One region of the Arthrobacter sp. Hor0625 genome, then DNA from elsewhere that is predicted to be linked to it. Evidence: riboswitches for the same ligand, from Rfam matches in the RefSeq annotation. Region 1 holds a riboswitch; each other region holds the start of a gene.
What was found. A riboswitch is a leader RNA that binds a small molecule or an ion and turns the genes downstream of it on or off. The one in region 1 is predicted to bind cyclic di-AMP.
Positions count from the first base shown of each region.

Region 1 (5,728 bases):
GGCACCCGGGTGGAGTTCGGCGTGGCCGACGGCCGCAAGGGCGCCCAGGCCCTGGGCCTGCGGGTGCTGGACAAGACGCCGTCGATCGCGAAGGCCAAGCGGCCCAGCGCCCGGGATCTCGCGCCGCTGGTGCAGGACCTGGTGACGGTGCTCGACAACCTCTCCGGCACGCTGTCCGCGGGCAAATACCCGGAGGGCAACAAGGCCAAGGCCATCGCTGCGGCCCTGCGTAAGGTCGCCGACGAGCTGGACGCGTAAGGCCTCCATGACTCCGGAACCTGAACAGAACGCCGCCCCGGCGGCCGGCGCAGCAGCTGCGGCCGCCGGCGCCAAAGCCTCCAAAGCAGGATCCAAACCCCGCTACGGCGTGCCCGTGTGGCGCACCGGTAAACCCGACGCGTTCCTGGCCGCCGCCGTCGACGCCGCCCGGACCGCCGTGGAGGGCATCGCCCCGGCGGACCAGATCGGCCGGCACCTGGCGGCCAAGAGCGAAGGCGACCGCCTGGTCACCCACCTCTTCGAGTCCAAGCTGCCCGGCTACAGCGGCTGGCAGTGGTACGCGGTGCTGACCCGCAACTCGCGCTCCAAGGTGGTCACCGTCAACGAACTGGGCCTCCTGCCGTCCGAGGACTCCATCCTGGCCCCGGAGTGGGTGCCCTGGGCCGAACGGGTACGGCCCGAGGACGCCCAGCAGGACGAGGCCGCCGCGTCCGGCGCCGGCGATGCTTCCGGGGAAGCCCCGCAGGATGGGGCCTCCGGCGACGATGCCCCCGCCAACGACGATGCCCCCGAGGACGGCGCCGCTGAGGCCGACCCTGAGGACGACGCCGCTGAGGCCGCCCCTGAGGACGACGCCGCTGAGGCCGCCCCCGAGGACGACGACGCCCCCGCGGAAGCGCCGTCCCAGGTAGAGGCCGACTAGCGGTTTGGGACGGTTCGGGGGAATGCGGCGGCGGAAGGCCAGGACATGAGGTCCACCTTCAAGTCCCTGCACATCCTGAACTACCGGATCTGGTTCATCGGCGCCCTCGTCTCGAACATCGGGACCTGGATGCAGCGCACCGCCCAGGACTGGCTGGTCTTTGACCACCTGACCGGCCAGGACGCCGGGGCCATGGGCATCACGATGGCCCTGCAGCTGGGCCCGCAGCTGTTCCTCGCGCCGGTCGCCGGCCTGGTCGCCGACCGTTTCAACCGCAAACGCCTGCTGGTGCTCACCCAGTCGGCGATGGCCCTGCTGAGCGCGGCGCTGGGCGTCCTGGTGGTCTCCGGGGCCGCGCAGCTCTGGCATGTCTACGTCTTCGCGCTGCTGCTGGGCGTCGTCTCCGCCGTGGACGCACCCGTGCGGCAGACGTTCGTCTCCGAACTGGTACGCGACGACTACCTGCCCAATGCGGTCGCCCTCAACAGCGCCTCCTTCAACGTGGCACGCATGATCGGGCCGGCCGTCGCCGGGATGCTCACCGTGGCCATTGGCCCGGGCTGGGTCTTCCTGGTCAACACCGTCACGTTCGTGGCGCTGTTGCTGAGCCTGGCCAAGATCCCGTCCGCCTCGCTGCGCCAGCTGCCGCGCGCGGCCGCCGGCAAGGGCCGGATCCGGGAGGGCCTGCGCTACGTGCGGTACCGGCCCGACATCGTGGTGGTGCTGGTGGCGGTCTTCATCGTCGGCACGCTCGGGCTGAACTTCGTCCTGTTCATCGCCGCCATGGTGGGCACGGAGTTCGGCCTCGACGCCGGCGCCTTTGGCCTGATGAATTCGATCATGGCGATCGGCTCCGTCGCCGGCGCCCTGCTCTCGGCGGGACGGAAGAAACCCCGCATGCGGGTGATCTTCGGTGCGGCCGGAGCCTTTGGGGTGACCTCCGGCCTCGCAGCCCTGGCGCCGGACTACTTCTGGTACGGCATCGCCCTGGTGCCGGTCGGCCTGTTCGCGATCACCATGATGACCAGCGCGAACGGCTACGTGCAGACCACCACGGACCCGGTCATGCGCGGCCGGGTGATGGCTCTCTACATGGCAATCTTCATGGGCGGCACGCCCATCGGCGCCCCGCTGGTCGGCTGGGTGGCGAACGTCGCCGGCGCACGCTGGTCGATGGGCGTCGCGGCGGCCTCCGGCGTTGCCGCGGCACTGATCGGCATGGTCTGGATTGTCCGGGCCAAACACCTGCGGATTGCCTTTAACCGGCGCGCCCGCGGGCTCCGGTTCTTCCGGGTGGTGCCCGACGGCGGCGACCGCCATGCGGAGACCGCGGAAACCACAGACGGCGCCGCCCGGGGGACGAACCCGGGCGACGCCGTCGAACGCTGACGCGTCCCCGCCGGCCTACTTCTGCAGTTCACCCACGACGAAGTCGATGCACTCCAGCAGCGCGGACACATCGTCCGGCTCGATGGCCACGAAGGTGGCGATCCGCAGCTGGTTGCGGCCGAGCTTGCGGTACGGCTCGGTGTCCACGACGCCGTTGGCGCGCAGCACCTTCGCGATCGCAGCGGCGTCGATCGACTCGTCGAAGTCAATCGTGGCGATGACATTGGACCGGTCCTCTGCGCGGCCCACGAACGGCGTGGCGTAGGGGGAGGCTTCGGCCCAGCGGTAGATCCGCCCGGCCGAGTCCGCGGTCCGTGCGGCGGCAAAGTCGAGGCCGCCGTTGGCGTTGAGCCACCGCACCTGTGCATCCAGTGTCACCAGCGTGGCCAGGGCCGGGGTGTTATAGGTCTGGTTCAGCCGGGAGTTGTCGATCGCCGTCTGCAGGTCCAGGAAGTCGGGGATCCAGCGGCCGCCGGCTTTGATCCGCGCGGCCCGCTCCAGGGCGGCCGGGGAGAACAGCCCGAGCCACAGGCCGCCGTCGGAGGCGAAGTTCTTCTGCGGGGCGAAGTAGTACACATCGGTCTCCGCGACGTCCACGTCCAGGCCGCCGGCCGCGGACGTGGCGTCCACCAGCACGAGCGAGCCCTCGTCCGCGCCGGCGACGCGCTTGACCGGGGCTGCGACGCCGGTGGAGGTTTCATTGTGCGGCCAGGCATAGACGTCGACGCCGGCTTCCGCGCTCGGCACCGGCCGGGTTCCCGGATCCGAGGTGATGATCGAGGACTCCGCCAGGAACGGGGCCTTGTTGGTGGCGGCGGCGAACTTGGAACCGAACTCACCGAACGACAGGTGCTGTGCCTTGTTCTCGACCAGGCCGAAGCTGGCGATATCCCAGAACGCGGTGGAGCCGCCGACGCCGAGGATCACCTCGTAGCCTTCGGGGGCGCGGAAGAAATCACTCAGGCCCGTCCGGACCGAACCCACAAGGTTCTTCACCGGCGCCTGGCGGTGCGAGGTGCCCAGCAGTCCCGACGCGTCGGCGAGGGCCTGCATCTGCTCCGGCCGCACCTTCGAGGGGCCGGCGCCGAACCGGCCGTCCTTGGGCAGGAGGTTCGCTGGGATGGTGATGCTGCTGTCGCTCACTGTGGCTCCATTTTCGCTGGGTGCGTGGCGGGCTGGGGTCGGTCCCGGCGCGGTGGGGCCGGAACCTGCTCCTTCATTCTGCCCGACCGGCCGATGCGGGCGGGAAAAATGTCCGTCACAGTCCGGTCATCGAGACCCGGTCCCGGGCGGGTGGACCCGCGGCCGGCGCCGGGGCGGGGGAGCGGGCTGCCAAGCGGCGGCCACGCCCGGAATTATCCGGACTAATTCACAATAGGCTAGGCTGAACGGTGACGTACGGCGGATCCCGCCTGGGCGCGCGCCGCGCGCTGTACGGTGGGAAAGACGCAAGGGCGGCGCCCGAGGAGCTGAGCTGAATGACGGATCTGATCGACACCACGGAGATGTATCTTCGGACCATCCTGGAACTCGAAGAAGAGAACATCGTCGCCCTCCGCGCCCGCATCGCCGAGCGGCTGCGCCACTCAGGCCCGACCGTGTCCCAGACCGTCGGGCGCATGGAGCGCGACGGCCTCGTCGTCGTGTCCGGCGACCGGCACCTTGAACTGACCGCCGTCGGCCGGAAGCGCGCCATCGAAGTCATGCGCAAGCACCGCCTCGCCGAACGGCTCCTTGCTGACGTGATCGGCCTCGACTGGGCCTACGTCCACGAGGAGGCGTGCCGCTGGGAGCACGTGATGAGCGAGCGGGTCGAGCGCAGGATCTTCGAACTGCTGGACCACCCCACCGTCTCGCCCTACGGAAACCCCATCCCCGGCCTCGCCGAGATCGGCGGCCTGCCGCTCGAACCGGCACAGGGGCACGGCGTGGTGAACCTGCTCGACGCCATGGCCGGCTACGCGGAGGGCGCCCGGATCACCGTGAACCGGCTGGCCGAGCCGATCCAGGTCGAGCCGGAACTGCTGGCCCAGCTCGATGAGGGGGGCATCCGCCCGGGCGCCGCCGTGTCGCTGGAGCGCGTCGGCGAATACATCTCCGTCCGGGTTCCCGACATCCAGGGGGCCCTTGAGCTGCCGCCGGAGGTCGCCGCCCATGTCTTCGTTACTCTGGGGTAGCTCCCGTCCCGGGGCAGGCCGCCGGACACCTGGAAAGTTGTCCACAACCCGATAACGGAATTATCACTACGGGTCTTAATCCTCTATAGTTGATGACTAGCACTGATACTAAACCGTTATCTGATCCGAAGCCGAGCTCTGCCAGCGGATCAGTAGGCGAATCATCCTTCTGGCAGAGGCGGGGGAACCACTAACGGCTGCTGCGGCAGCCTTGGGGTGAAGTCCGCTAGCGGCAAGCAAACACCACGAGGATGTCCTTGGATTCCCCTGTGCCTGGATGCTTGCACCGGCGGACCGGGTCTTTGATCTCTCTGACCCGAATCCGACAGCTAACTTCGCAGGCTAGCCAGAGAGGAACCCTTCTTGACCACCCAGACCGTCAGGGGCCGCCGTCGTGCGACCGGCCCCGCTCCGGAGCCGCGCCCGGCCGCCGTCGTCCTTACCGGCCGCCCGCGTGACGCGCACCGCGACGAGCGCCGCGGCCGGCGCAGCCCGTTCCGCCAGGTAACTGACTTCGCCGCCGTCAGCGGAGTGGGTCAGAAGGCCGGCATTGCCCTGGCCGCCACCGGCCTGGTCCTGACCGTCGCCGTGCCTGCCACCGGCCCCGCGACAGCCACCGGCGCCGCCCGCACCGGTTCGGTCTCCGCCGCGGCGCAGCCTGAAGTGAAGGCCGCCGCCGCCGAGATCAACTTCAACCGCACCGCCGTGACCACCAAGGGCGACCCGGACGGCCGGCTCAAGCAGCTGCTCAGCGCCCAGTCGGTCGGTTCCATCACGCGCGCCGCCTCCGCCGGCAGCCTGGGAGCCCCGCTTGATTCCATGGTCACCGCCTCGGCCTTCGGTTACCGGGTCAGCCCGATCACCGGCGGGGCCGGCGAGTTCCACCGCGGCCAGGACTACGCCGCCCAGTGCGGCACCGCCGTGCACGCCGCCGCGAGCGGCACCGTTACCTTTTCCGGCTGGCACCCCTACGGGGGCGGCAACCGGGTCGTGATCGACCATGGCAACGGCCTGGAGACCACGTACAACCACTTGTCGTCGTCCAGCGTCCACGTGGGCCAGCAGGTCTCACGCGGCGATGTGGTGGCGATGAGCGGAACCACCGGCGCATCCACCGGCTGCCACCTCCACTTCGAGGTGATGGTCAACGGGGAAGTCGTGGATCCGCTCGGCTGGCTCTAGCTAGCCGAGGGGCAGCTCACATTTTTTTGACACGCCCGTGATCTGAATGTGACATTGA
Region 1 covers NZ_CP199586.1:665,750-671,477, reverse strand. Annotated here, with positions in the region: gene ACTWLI_RS02935 (cold-shock protein) at 1-258, shown strand, start outside; gene ACTWLI_RS02930 (DUF3027 domain-containing protein) at 266-922, shown strand; gene ACTWLI_RS02925 (MFS transporter) at 968-2,311, shown strand; gene serC (phosphoserine transaminase) at 2,327-3,454, opposite strand; gene ACTWLI_RS02915 (metal-dependent transcriptional regulator) at 3,790-4,488, shown strand; cyclic di-AMP (ydaO/yuaA leader) riboswitch at 4,642-4,847, shown strand; gene ACTWLI_RS02910 (M23 family metallopeptidase) at 4,852-5,670, shown strand.

Region 2 (5,728 bases), 180 kb from region 1:
CCGACCACGACGGCGCCGATCGGCACGTCCTCGGTGGCCAGGGCCCGGTGCGCCTCGGCGAGGGCCAGACCCATCCATTCCGCATGCCGGGGCTCGGGGGAAGTCATGGCTCAATGATAGTTTCGATCCTAAGCAAGCTGTGCACCTGAGTGGTGCACCGGGAAGTCGGGAGAGGGCATTGAGCACCAGGACTGAAAGCTGGCTGATGCGGCGCTGGGGCAAGTGGGTGGTCCCGTACGCGGCCCTGTGGGTCACCATGCTGATCGGCGGCATCGTCGTGGTCGCCCTGGCGCTGACCAGCGCCGAGGTCTACGACGACGTCGTGGATGACGCCGGCATGGCCGGCCTGGACGAACCGACGCTGGCGTTCATGCAGCAGCTGCGCAACCCGGGCCTGGATTCGTTCGTCACCGGCTTCACCAACATTGGCGGTGGCATCGGCATGCCGATCCTGGCCAGCATCCTGACCGCCTGGCTCATCTGGGCGTCCCGGACCTGGCGGCCGCTGATCCTGATCGGCGGCGCCGCCGCCGTCTCGGTCACTGCGACCTCGCTGGGCAAGAAGCTGATCGGCCGCACCCGCCCGGACCACGCCGACGCCGTACCGCCCTATGAGGATTCCCCCTCGTTCCCCAGCGGCCACACCCTGAACACGACGGTGGTGATCGGGCTGGTTGTCTACCTCGCCTGCCTGCAGGTGAAACGCACCGTCGCCCGTGTCAGTTTCATCACGGCGGGCGCGGTGTTTATCTTCCTGATGGGCATGAGCCGGGTGTTCCTGGGCCACCACTGGATGACCGACGTGATCTTCGGCTGGGCCCTGGGACTGGGCTGGGTGGGGATCGTGATCCTGGCCCACAGGCTCTTCCATGTACTGCGGCACCGGGAGCGTACCGGTCCCGCGCCGACCTTCGACAACAAGGCGCACCTGCGCGACCGGGCCCCGGCGTCGGTCGTGGAAGGAAATGGAAATGGTGACGCCCGCGCGGACGACGACGGCGGGCGGGCCCACGACGGCGGGACCGCCAGCGCTGGGGCCGACAGCGGGAGCGCCGACGCCGGAACCCCCGGGCCCGGGGGACGCTCCTCAGCGTCCGGATGATAGTTTTGACCCATGCGCACTCTCGTTGTTGACCACCCGCTGGTCGCCCATAAGCTCACCGTACTGCGGGACAAAAACACCCCGTCCCCGGTCTTCCGGCAGCTCACCGAAGAGCTGGTCACGCTGCTGGCCTACGAGGCGACCCGCGACGTCCGCACCGAGCCTGTCACCATCGAGACGCCGGTCAGCACCACCATCGGCACGGCGTTCACCAAGCCCACCCCGCTGGTTGTCCCCATCCTGCGCGCCGGGCTCGGCATGCTCGAAGGCATGACCAAGCTGGTCCCCACCGCTGAGGTCGGCTTCCTGGGCATGGCCCGGGACGAGGAAACGCTGGACATCATCACTTACGCGGAGCGCCTGCCGGAGGATCTGACGGACCGGCAGATCTTCGTCCTCGACCCGATGCTGGCCACCGGCGGCACCCTGCGTGAAGCGATCAAGTTCCTCTTCAAGCGCGGCGCCTCCGATGTCACCTGCATCTGCCTGCTGGCCGCCCCCGAGGGGTTGGCGAAGCTGGAGGAGGAACTCTCGGACGCCAACGTCACGATCGTCCTGGCCTCGATCGACGAGAAGCTCAACGAAAAGTCCTACATCGTGCCGGGCCTGGGCGACGCCGGCGACCGGCTCTACGGCATCGCAGTCTAGACGCGGCGCAAGGCCCCGGACCAGCGGTCCGGGGCCTTTCTGCTGTCCACTGCCCGCCGTTTCCGGCGTCCGGCGTCGAAGGGTTCCGGCGGAACCCGTCCGGGACTAGCCTGTGGCCATGGACTGGAAACTTGAACTCGTTTTCGTGCCCGTGTCGGATGTGGACCGGGCCAAGGACTTCTACGTTAACAAGGTGGGCTTCAACGCCGACTATGACGAACGCCCCTCCGAGGGCATCCGTTTTGTCCAGCTGACACCGCCGGGATCGGCCTGCTCGATTGCGATCGGCGAGGGGCTTACCGATGCTCCGCCCGGCACCGCGCCGAGCCTCCAGATGGTGGTCAGCGACATCCAGGCCGCGCACCGGCAACTCAAGGAAGGCGGCGTGGACGTCAGCGAAGTCGACGTTCAAGACTGGGGCGAGTTCATCTACTTCGCCGATCCGGACGGCAACAAATGGGCAGTGCAGTACATCCCCGGCCGTCCCAACGGGTAGCCGGCCGGATCCGCCCCGCCGCTGGCCGCGCGGGGCGCAAGGCAGAAAGAGGCCCCGGATCCGGCGGATCCGGGGCCTCGTTCTGCGGGCACCCTACGGGAAGGGCCCGTGGTGCTTAGTACCAGTTGTTCGCGTAGTGGAAGTTCAGGGCGTTACACGGCGAGCCGTAGCGGTCCTCGACGTACTGCAGACCCCAGTTGATCTGGGTCCGGTAGTTGGTCCGGTAGTCCGCGCCGGCGCTGGCCATTTTCTCCGCCGGCAGGGACTGCACCACGCCGTACGCGCCGCTGCTGGGGTTGGTCGCGGTGGTCTTCCAGTCCGATTCCTTGGTCCACAGCTTCATCAGGCACTGCATCTCGCTCGGCGCCCAGCCGTGGGCCGGCAACTGGGAGGCCGCGTAGGCCTGCGCCCCGGCCGGGTCGTCGACGGCGATCGGCTTGGCGGGCTTTGCCGCCGCCGGTTTGGGGGCCGCCGGGGCCTTCTTCGGCGCCGCAGCCTTGGCGGTGGGGGAGGCCGGCGCCTTGGCTGCCTTGCTGGCCTTGGCCTCCACGCTCGCCGGGGCGGGGGAGGCAGGGGTGTTGCTGCCGACCCGTTCAAAGTTCAAGGTTTGCAGGGAAGCGGCGGTGTCCCTGGCCGCTTCATCGGCGCGGGCGCTCTGGCCCGAGGCCTGGCCTGCAGCGCCGGCGCCCAGCAGGACGGCGAAAGCTGTGGCGGCTACGGCGGCGCGCTTGCCGGCCGAGCCTGCACGAAGCCGTGACAGGGCAGAAGTGCGTTGGGCCGGGACGGCGCGGTGGCGCGCGTGGTCGGTGTCGGACGTGCGTTTAGCGCCTTCCGGGCGCGCGGGTACCTTGAAATCAGTCATCTATGCCTCTCAACGCCTACGGAGTGAGCTGTCGGGTTCGGATCCGTGACCCGGCCGCACGGAATCTCAACGTGTCGGCTTAACCCCAAGGGTGCATGGCTGCAGAATGCCCGGGAACACTGGGTCCCCCGCCTCTGCCTGGTCCATGAGAATCCGGGAAGCGGCAGAGCTTGGCGTCAACCCGGATGCGCGGTCAGATCGATGACCGCTCCATAAAACCGTACCGAACTCTCCTCCGAAAGTCACATTTAGGTAACGGGCGTGGTGTGGCGTGGTGTGGCGGCTTGCCTTTGGCGCCCAAGAGGATAGCGGGTTGGTGCAAGGCCGGCCGGTCAGGAAGCGGCAGCCGCTGCCGGCAGCCTGACGGCGAACTGGGTCCGGCCCGGCCGGGAGGTCACCTCGACCGTCCCGCCGTGGGCCTGGACGATCGAGTACACGATGGATAGCCCCAGCCCGCTGGTGCCCTCGGACGCCGGTGCGGCGACCGCCGTCGTCCCTGCCGACGGCGCTGCTGACGGTCCGGCGGGCCCGCCTGCGGCCCCGGCCGCCGGATTCGTGCGGGCGGCGTCGGCCCGGGCGAAGCGCGCGAAGACCCGGCCGACGAACTCCGGGGCGATGCCGCCGCCGTTGTCCGTCACGGTGACCACGGCGCTGCCGTCGGCCGCGCGCATCACGCCGGTGACCACGGTCGTTCCCGGCCCGGTGTGCTTGCGGGCGTTGGACAGCAGATTGGCGAGCACCTGGTGCAGCTGGGTGGAGTCGCCGCGCACCAGCACGGGCTCGTCGGGAAGTTCCAACTGCCAGATCCGGTCCGGGGCCATGACCTTCTCGTCGCTCACCGTTTCGACCGCCAGCTGGGTGAGGTCGACGTTGCCGAAGGTGGGCGGCTGCCCCTCGTCCAGCCGCGCCAGCAGCAGCAGATCCTCCACCAGCGCCGTCATCCGCTCCGACTGGCTTTGCACACGGGCCAGGGACTTCTCGCCGTCGGGGGTGAAATGCTCCGTCATCCGCAGCAACTCGGTGTAGCCGCGGATCGCGGTCAGGGGCGTCCGGAGTTCGTGGGAGGCGTCCGCGACGAACTGCCGCACCTTCATCTCGCTTTCCTGCCGGGCTTGCAGGGCATTGGAGACGTTCTCCAGCATCTGGTTCAGGGCGTAGCCGACGCTGCCGACCTCCGTGCCCGGGTGGGCGGCCGACGGCGGGACGCGCACCCCCAGCGCCACCTCGCCGGCGTCCAGCGGCAGCCGTGAGACCTTGGTGGCGACCTCGGAGAGCTGCTCGAGCGGCTGCATGGTCCGGCGGATGAGGGCGGTGCCGACGAGCCCGACCAGGATCAGGCCGCCGGCGGACACGGCTCCGAGGGTGCCCACCAGGGACGCCAGGGTGCTTTGCTTCTCGGCCAGGGGCAGCCCGGTGACAATGACGTCGCCGTACGGGGCGGTCGCGGCGATAAGCCGGTAGGCGCCCGCCGAGAGGGTCCGGTCCACCGGCTCCGCGTTCGGGGCCAGCGCCAGCAGGACCGCGTTGTCGTCGGCGGAGAGGCTCCTGCGCGTGGCATCGCCGGCAAGGACACCGGCGCTCACCACGGCGCCGCCCTGCAACCGGGCATTCAGCGTGCCGATGCCCTGACCGCGTGCCTCAAGCGGGTCCGGCCGTCCGCGGGGGTCGTCGGGGTCGGATCGGCCGAACTCGCTGGAGCGGTGCGCGGCGGCTCCGAGCTGTTCGTCGAGTTGCCGGGTGAGGAAGGAATCCATGGAGATGTAGCTGAAGACGCCCACTGCGCCGCAGATGGCCACGAGCAGTCCCATGGCCACCAGGACCAGCCGGGTGCGCAGATGCCACGTGGACGGGCTGCGCCAGTCGGGCCCGGGAGCGGCCGCAACGTCGGGGAAGGAAGGCATCGGTCAGTCCGCCGGTTTCAGGACGTAGCCGGCGCCGCGCACCGTGTGGATCATCGGCGCGTGGTTGGCGTCGATCTTCTTCCGCAGATAGGAGATGTACAGTTCCACGATGTTGGCCTGGCCGCCGAAGTCGTAGTCCCAGACCCGGTCCAGGATCTGGGCCTTGCTGATGACCCGTTTCGGGTTCTCCATCAGGTAACGCAGCAGTTCGAACTGGGTGGCGGTCAGGTGCACGTCCTCGCCGGCCCGCGTCACGTCGCGGGTGTCCACGTTCAGCACGAGGTCCCCGACGACGAGCTCGGCAGTGTCCATGGCGGCCACCCCGGAGCGCTGGACCAGCCGGTGGAGCCGCAGCAGGACTTCCTCCATGCTGAACGGCTTGGTGACGTAGTCATCGCCGCCGGCTGCCAGTCCGGTGATCCGGTCCTGGACGGCGTCCTTGGCCGTGAGGAAGAGCGCGGGTACCTCGGGCGCGAACGCGCGGATCCGGGTGAGCAGCTCGACGCCGTCGAACCCGGGGAGCATCACGTCCAGGACCAGCACGTCGGGGCGGAATTCCTTGGCCAGCTTGACCGCTTCGGGGCCGTCCGCCGCCACGGCAACGGACCAGCCCGCCATGCGCAGCCCCATGCTCATCAGCTCCGAGAGACTGGGCTCGTCGTCCACCACCAGGGCCCGGATGGGGGAGCCGTCCGGATGCGTCAGTTGGGGGAGGTGGT
Region 2 covers NZ_CP199586.1:843,638-849,365, reverse strand. Annotated here, with positions in the region: gene ACTWLI_RS03750 (nucleoside deaminase) at 1-107, opposite strand, end outside; gene ACTWLI_RS03745 (phosphatase PAP2 family protein) at 206-1,102, shown strand; gene upp (uracil phosphoribosyltransferase) at 1,115-1,750, shown strand; gene ACTWLI_RS03735 (VOC family protein) at 1,869-2,246, shown strand; gene ACTWLI_RS03730 (hypothetical protein) at 2,362-3,108, opposite strand; cyclic di-AMP (ydaO/yuaA leader) riboswitch at 3,107-3,277, opposite strand; gene ACTWLI_RS03725 (HAMP domain-containing sensor histidine kinase) at 3,441-5,009, opposite strand; gene ACTWLI_RS03720 (response regulator transcription factor) at 5,013-5,728, opposite strand, start outside.
Region 2: linked by a shared signal. The riboswitch ahead of ACTWLI_RS03730 (hypothetical protein) and the one ahead of ACTWLI_RS02910 (M23 family metallopeptidase) in region 1 are both predicted to bind cyclic di-AMP.

Region 3 (5,728 bases), 1.3 Mb from region 1:
ACATGCACTCCCTCGACCGCACCACCGGCGCGGAACGGCCCGGCTTCCCGGTCCTCATCAGCGGCGCCCCGACCAACGACCCGTCCCGGCCGTTCAACCCGATGACGGCCATGCAGCGGCCCGGGCTCCTGCTGATGAACGGTGTGGTGTACGCGGGGTTCGCCAGCCACTGCGACTACGCCCCGTTCGTCGGCTACGTCGTCAGCGTCTCCACCGCCGGGCGCCAGACCACCATGTGGGCCACCGAATCCGGCAACAGCAACGCCGAGGGCGGCATCTGGCAGTCCGGCGGCGGCCTGGTCTCCGACGGGCCGGGCCAGATCCTCTTCGCCACCGGTAACGGCATCTCGCCTAAGCCCGGACCCGGCAAAACCCCGCCGGCCACCCTCGCCGAATCCGTGGTCCGGCTGGCCGTGGGCGCGGACGGCACCCTCAAGCCCACCGACTTCTTCAGCCCCGCCAACAACGCCAAGCTCGACCAGGACGACGCCGACCTCGGCTCCGGGGCGCCGATCGCCATCCCCGACGGCTATGGGACTGCGGCGCACCCGCGGCTGCTGGTCCACGCGGGCAAGGACGGGCGTGTGTACCTGATGGACCGGACGAACCTCGGCGGCATGGGCCAAGGCCCCGGCGGCGGAGACGCGGTCCTGGACGAGGCCGGTCCGTACAGCGGGGTCTGGGGCAGGCCCGCGTTCCTGGGCACCCCCGACGGCGGGTACGTCTACACCGTCGAAAACAAGGGCTATCTCCGGGCCCACAAGCTTGTGCCGACCAGCACCGGCGGCGTGCAGCTGGCCTCGGTGGGCACGTCGGTGGGCACGTTCGGATACACCTCCGGCGCGCCGTCGGTCACCTCGAACGGCACGGATCCCGCCTCGGCGCTCGTGTGGGTGGTGTACTCGACCGGACCCACCGGGGCCGGTGCCGAACTGCGGGCCTACCGCGCGCTGCCGGACAGCAACGGAAAGCTTCAGCAGGTGTTTGCCGGACCGCTCGGCACGGCCTCCAAGTTCTCGTCGGTGGCCACCGACAACGGCCGGGTCTACGTCGGCACCAGGGACGGGCGGCTGCTGGCGTTCGGCGCCCCCACGACCTCCGCCGTCGGGGCAACGAACACCGACCTCGGCCTGGCCGCGGTGGGTTCGGCGAAGACCGGCACCGTGACCGTCACCGCCACCAGGGCCGTCACCATCAACGCCGTGTCCACCGCCGCGCCGTTCGCGATCGGCGCCCTGCCGCTGCCCCGCGCGCTGGCCAAAGGCGCCAGCCTGGCGGTTCCCGTGACGTTCGCGCCGACCGCCGTCGGCCAGGTCGATGGAGCGCTGACGGTCAAGACCGCCGACGGCGAAACAGACCTCCTCGGCATCCACGCCGTGGGCACGAAGGAGGGGCTGGGTGCCACCCCGGCAGCGCTGGCCTACACCGATGTGCCGACCCAGACGAGCAGCCGGCAGACCGTCAATGTCGTCAATACCGGCACCACCGTCGCCACGGTCACCGGGATGACCCCTCCGGCCAACGCAGCCCTCAAGGTGGACCCGGGCACGGCGCCGGTCCTTGGGCAAAAGATCCAGCCGCTTACCTCCGTGCCGGTGTCCATCACCTTTAGCCCGACGGCGGCGGGCGCCGTGGCTGACAAACTGGTGGTCGCCAGCGACCGCGGATCACTCACCGTCCCGCTGTCGGCGACGGCGGTCTCCGGCGCGGCGCACTTGCAGCTCCCGCCGTCGCTGGACTTCGGCGACGTGGCCGTCGGTGCAGCCGCCACCCGGGACTTCACGGTCGTCAACACCGGAAACATCCCGCTGACCATCACCAAGGCCAAGGCGCCGCAGGGCGTCTTCTCGACCACCACCCCGATCGCCGAAGGCCTGGTCATCCCGCCGGGTGAATCCGCCTACCAGAGCGTCACCTTCAAACCGACGGCGCCGGGCCAGGCAGGAACCGTGGACACGTTCTACCTCTTGACCGGCAACGACGGGCAGGGCGCCCTGAAGGTGATGCTTACAGGAACGGGCGTCGACGATCCGATCGGGCTCAAGGCCTACCAGCTCAACGCCGGTGACCCCCGGTCGATCCTCGGGCGGTCCCTGACCCTCGAATACCCGGTCGCGGGCGGCAAGTGCCAGGACTATGCCCGGGGCGTGATCTGTTGGTCGCCGGCGACCGGCGCACACGTGCTGACCGGAGCGATCTACGCCCGCTACAAGGCGATGGGCGGGGCCGCCGGCGTCCTGCGCTTCCCGACAACGGACGAGAAAGCGACCCCGGACAAGGTGGGCCGGTACAACCACTTCTCCGGCGGCGGCGCCAGCGGCAGCTCGATTTACTGGTCGCCGGCGACAGGGGCGCACGCGGTCATGGGGGCCATCCGGTCCCGCTGGGCCGCCCTGGGCTGGGAACAGAGCCGGCTCGGCTACCCCGTCACGGACGAGTTGGCCACCCCGGACAGGGTGGGCCGGTACAACCACTTCGCCGGCGGCGGGGGCAGCGGCAGTTCGATCTACTGGTCACCGAAGACGGGGGCGCACGCCGTAATGGGCGGGATCAGGACGGCGTGGGCCGCGCAGGGCTGGGAGCAGGGCAAGCTTGGATACCCCGTCACGGATGAGATGGTAACTCCGGACAAGGTGGGCCGGTACAACCACTTCGCCGGCGGCGGAGGCAGTGGCAGCTCGATCTACTGGTCACCGGCCAGCGGCGCGCATTCGGTGATGGGCGCTATCAGGTCCCGCTGGGCTGCCCTGGGCTGGGAACGGGGACGGCTGGGCTATCCGGTCTCGGACGAGTACTGGGTCCCCGTCGGCCGGGCCTCGAACTTCCAGCGCGGCAAATTGACCTGGTACTCGGCCACCGGCGCCGTCACCGGCTAAGCCCGGCGCGCTCCACCGGGCAGAATGGAGCCATGAGCGAGCCCGGGGAGTTCATTGACGCGGCGCTGCAACGGGAAAGCTCCTGGCAGCGGGCGGAGGAAGGCCAGGCCCGCTACGCCCCCGAGCTGCGGGTTTACGGCGCCTCCGTGGGTGCCGTCCGCGGCACGGTCCGCGACGCGCTCCGCCGCTACCGGGACCTGGACCACGACGGCGTCACCGCGCTCAGCTCCGAACTGTGGGCAGTGCCCGTTTTCGAGCGCCGGCTCGCCGCCGTCGTGCTGCTGCAGTCCCGCCTCGCTGTGCTGGACAACACGGACCTGACCCGGATCGAGGGTTTCGTCCGCGGCGCCCACCTGCGCGAACTGGCCGACGCGCTCGCCGTCGACGTCGTCGGGCCGCTGGTCGCGGGGCTGCAGGGCCCGCCCCGGGCCCGGGCCGAGGCCGTCCTCGGGCGCTGGCTGCAGGACCCGGACGCCTGGCTCCGGCGCGCCGCCCTGCTCGCTCCGCTGCGCGAGGTGCGGGCCGGCCGCGGCGACTGGGAACGCTTCCGCCGGCAGGCGCACCTTGCGCAGACGGGGACGGCGACGGCGGCCGCGCGCCGTCCTGCTGCGGCGGAACCGGGGCACCGCTCCGCAGAGTCCGGAGCGCCCGCAACGTCAGTGCCGGCGCCCGACGACCCTGTGGCGGAGGCGGTGTCCGCCATCCGCAGCGCATTCAGCCGGCACGGCGGCGCGGAGCCCGGGCGCGGCCGCGCCTGAGCCGGCCGGCGGGCGGCTGAACCGCTACCGGTCCGGCCGGCGCTCCACCACGGCGTAGGCCTTTCCGTCGAGGAACTGCCAGTCGGTGACGACCATGAACCCGAGCGCGTCCACACGGTCATTGAGGACATGGACGTCGAAGCCGCCATCGCGCGGCTCGGCATCCCACGTCAAGACGTGGGTCTCATTGTCCTCTAGGACAAGCAGTTCGGTGTTGACGTCTAGGTCCGGCTGGGCCGGGTCGCTCAACTGGCAGATCGCAACGCACGGGCTGGACATCTCGGGCCTCCGCTCCGGAAATGCTGGGTGCTGCCATCCTAGGCGCAGGAGCGCCGGCGCCCCCAGGGGTTTTCGGCCCAGCCCCCGGCCGGAAAATGCGCAGGACACGGGCCTCGTTATCTGAATGTGACATTACGGCCTGATCACGTTACCGTGGATGAGTGCCTGTTTGTATCCGATACGGGCGCTCCTGAGCCGATTGCCTAACTCTGCCGCGGCCCGGGATCCGAATGCAACCATCTGGCAGAGACGGGGAAACCACTTTTGGCCTGGCGTTATGCCGGCCTTGGGGTGAAGCCGCGCAGTGCTCGTTCTGACGGGCCAGCGGCCGGGTGCCTCCCATCCGAATCCGACAGCTCACCTCGCAGGCATTGGGAGAGGCTACATTCATGTCTTCAAGCACTACTTCTGCGCGCCATCGTACCGACGCCACCGCCGGACGGACCGCAGCGTTTTCGGTCAAACCAGGCACCATCGGCCGCCAGGCCGCCGTACTCTTCGCCGCGTCCGGCCTCGTCCTGACCAGCGGCATGGCGGCCCACGCGGCCACCGCGGCCCCGGCCGAGCGCGACTCCGCCCCGGCTTCCAAGGTCGACGTCGACAGCAAGGTCTCGACGCCCGTCACCGCTGATTCCGCGGTGCAGATCAGCTTCGACCGCCCGGCAGTGGCCACCACGCCGGCACCCGTGATCGAGCAGCCGAAGCCGGTGGCCGCGGCCCCCGCAGCTGCTCCCGCGCCGGCCGTTCCGGCTGCTGCCCCCGTTGCCGCTCCGGCGGCGCCGGCGATCACCGTCCAGGCGAAGGCAACCGCAGCGCCTGCACCGAAGGCCGGCGGCGTGAACGCCGCCATGCTGGCGGCCGCCTACAGCCAGATCGGCATCACCCAGGACTGCACCGCCATGGTGGAGAAAGCCCTCGGCGCTGCCGGTATCCCGGTGGGTGACCTCGGTCCGCAGCAGTTCATGAACTACGGCAAGGTTGTGGGCACCCCGCAGCCCGGCGACATGATCGTCCAGTCCGGCCACGTTGCCATCTACGCCGGCGACGGCCAGGTCATCAGCGGCGGCATGAACGGCTCGAACCAGACGATCAAGCACCCGCTGTCCTGGTTGACCGCCACCGGCGGCGTGACCTTCGTCCGCGCCGGCGCCTAACCACCGCGCTTAAGCACCGCGCAGAGCGGCGGCGCACGCGCCTCTTTCAAAGCCGGTGGCCGGCTGCCCTGGGCAGCCGGCCACCGGCTTTCGCTTGCCTGCGTGCGGGTTCAGCCGCATGGCCGCCGTCGGGGTGCCGCTCAGCTGGTGTAGCGGAGTAAAACCACCCCGTTGCCGAACGCCCTGGTGTCCGCCAGCGCCAGCTCCGTCCTGTCCGCGGCAGTCCTAAACAGCGGCCGGCCGCGCCCCAGCAGGACCGGATGGACGTAAATCCAGTATTCATCGATCAGCCCGAGGCGGCGGAAGCTGTCGGCCAGCTCCGCCCCGCCGAGCGCCAGGTCCCCGCCGGGGCTCCGCTTCAACTCCAGGACATCGCCGGCGACGACGTCGCGCACCACCGTGGTGTTCCACCCGGCCGCCTGCAGGGTCCGGGAGTACACGTACTTGGGCATGTCCCGCCAGATCCGGGCGAACTCCGCCTCCGCCGGCGTGCTCGCCGGATCCAGGTCGGCCGTCGGCCAGTAGCCGGCCATCAGTTCATAGGTGACCCGACCGTCCAGGAAGGCCCCCATCGTCCGCAACTGCTCGTTGAAGTGGTTGTGCAGCTCCTCATCGACCCGGTGCCAGCCAATATCGCGGCCGGGGCCCTCGAAGAACCCAT
Region 3 covers NZ_CP199586.1:2,814,746-2,820,473, forward strand. Annotated here, with positions in the region: gene ACTWLI_RS12975 (choice-of-anchor D domain-containing protein) at 1-2,876, shown strand, start outside; gene ACTWLI_RS12980 (DNA alkylation repair protein) at 2,909-3,634, shown strand; gene ACTWLI_RS12985 (hypothetical protein) at 3,659-3,913, opposite strand; cyclic di-AMP (ydaO/yuaA leader) riboswitch at 4,106-4,298, shown strand; gene ACTWLI_RS12990 (hypothetical protein) at 4,303-5,067, shown strand; gene ACTWLI_RS12995 (dihydrofolate reductase family protein) at 5,208-5,728, opposite strand, start outside.
Region 3: linked by a shared signal. The riboswitch ahead of ACTWLI_RS12990 (hypothetical protein) and the one ahead of ACTWLI_RS02910 (M23 family metallopeptidase) in region 1 are both predicted to bind cyclic di-AMP.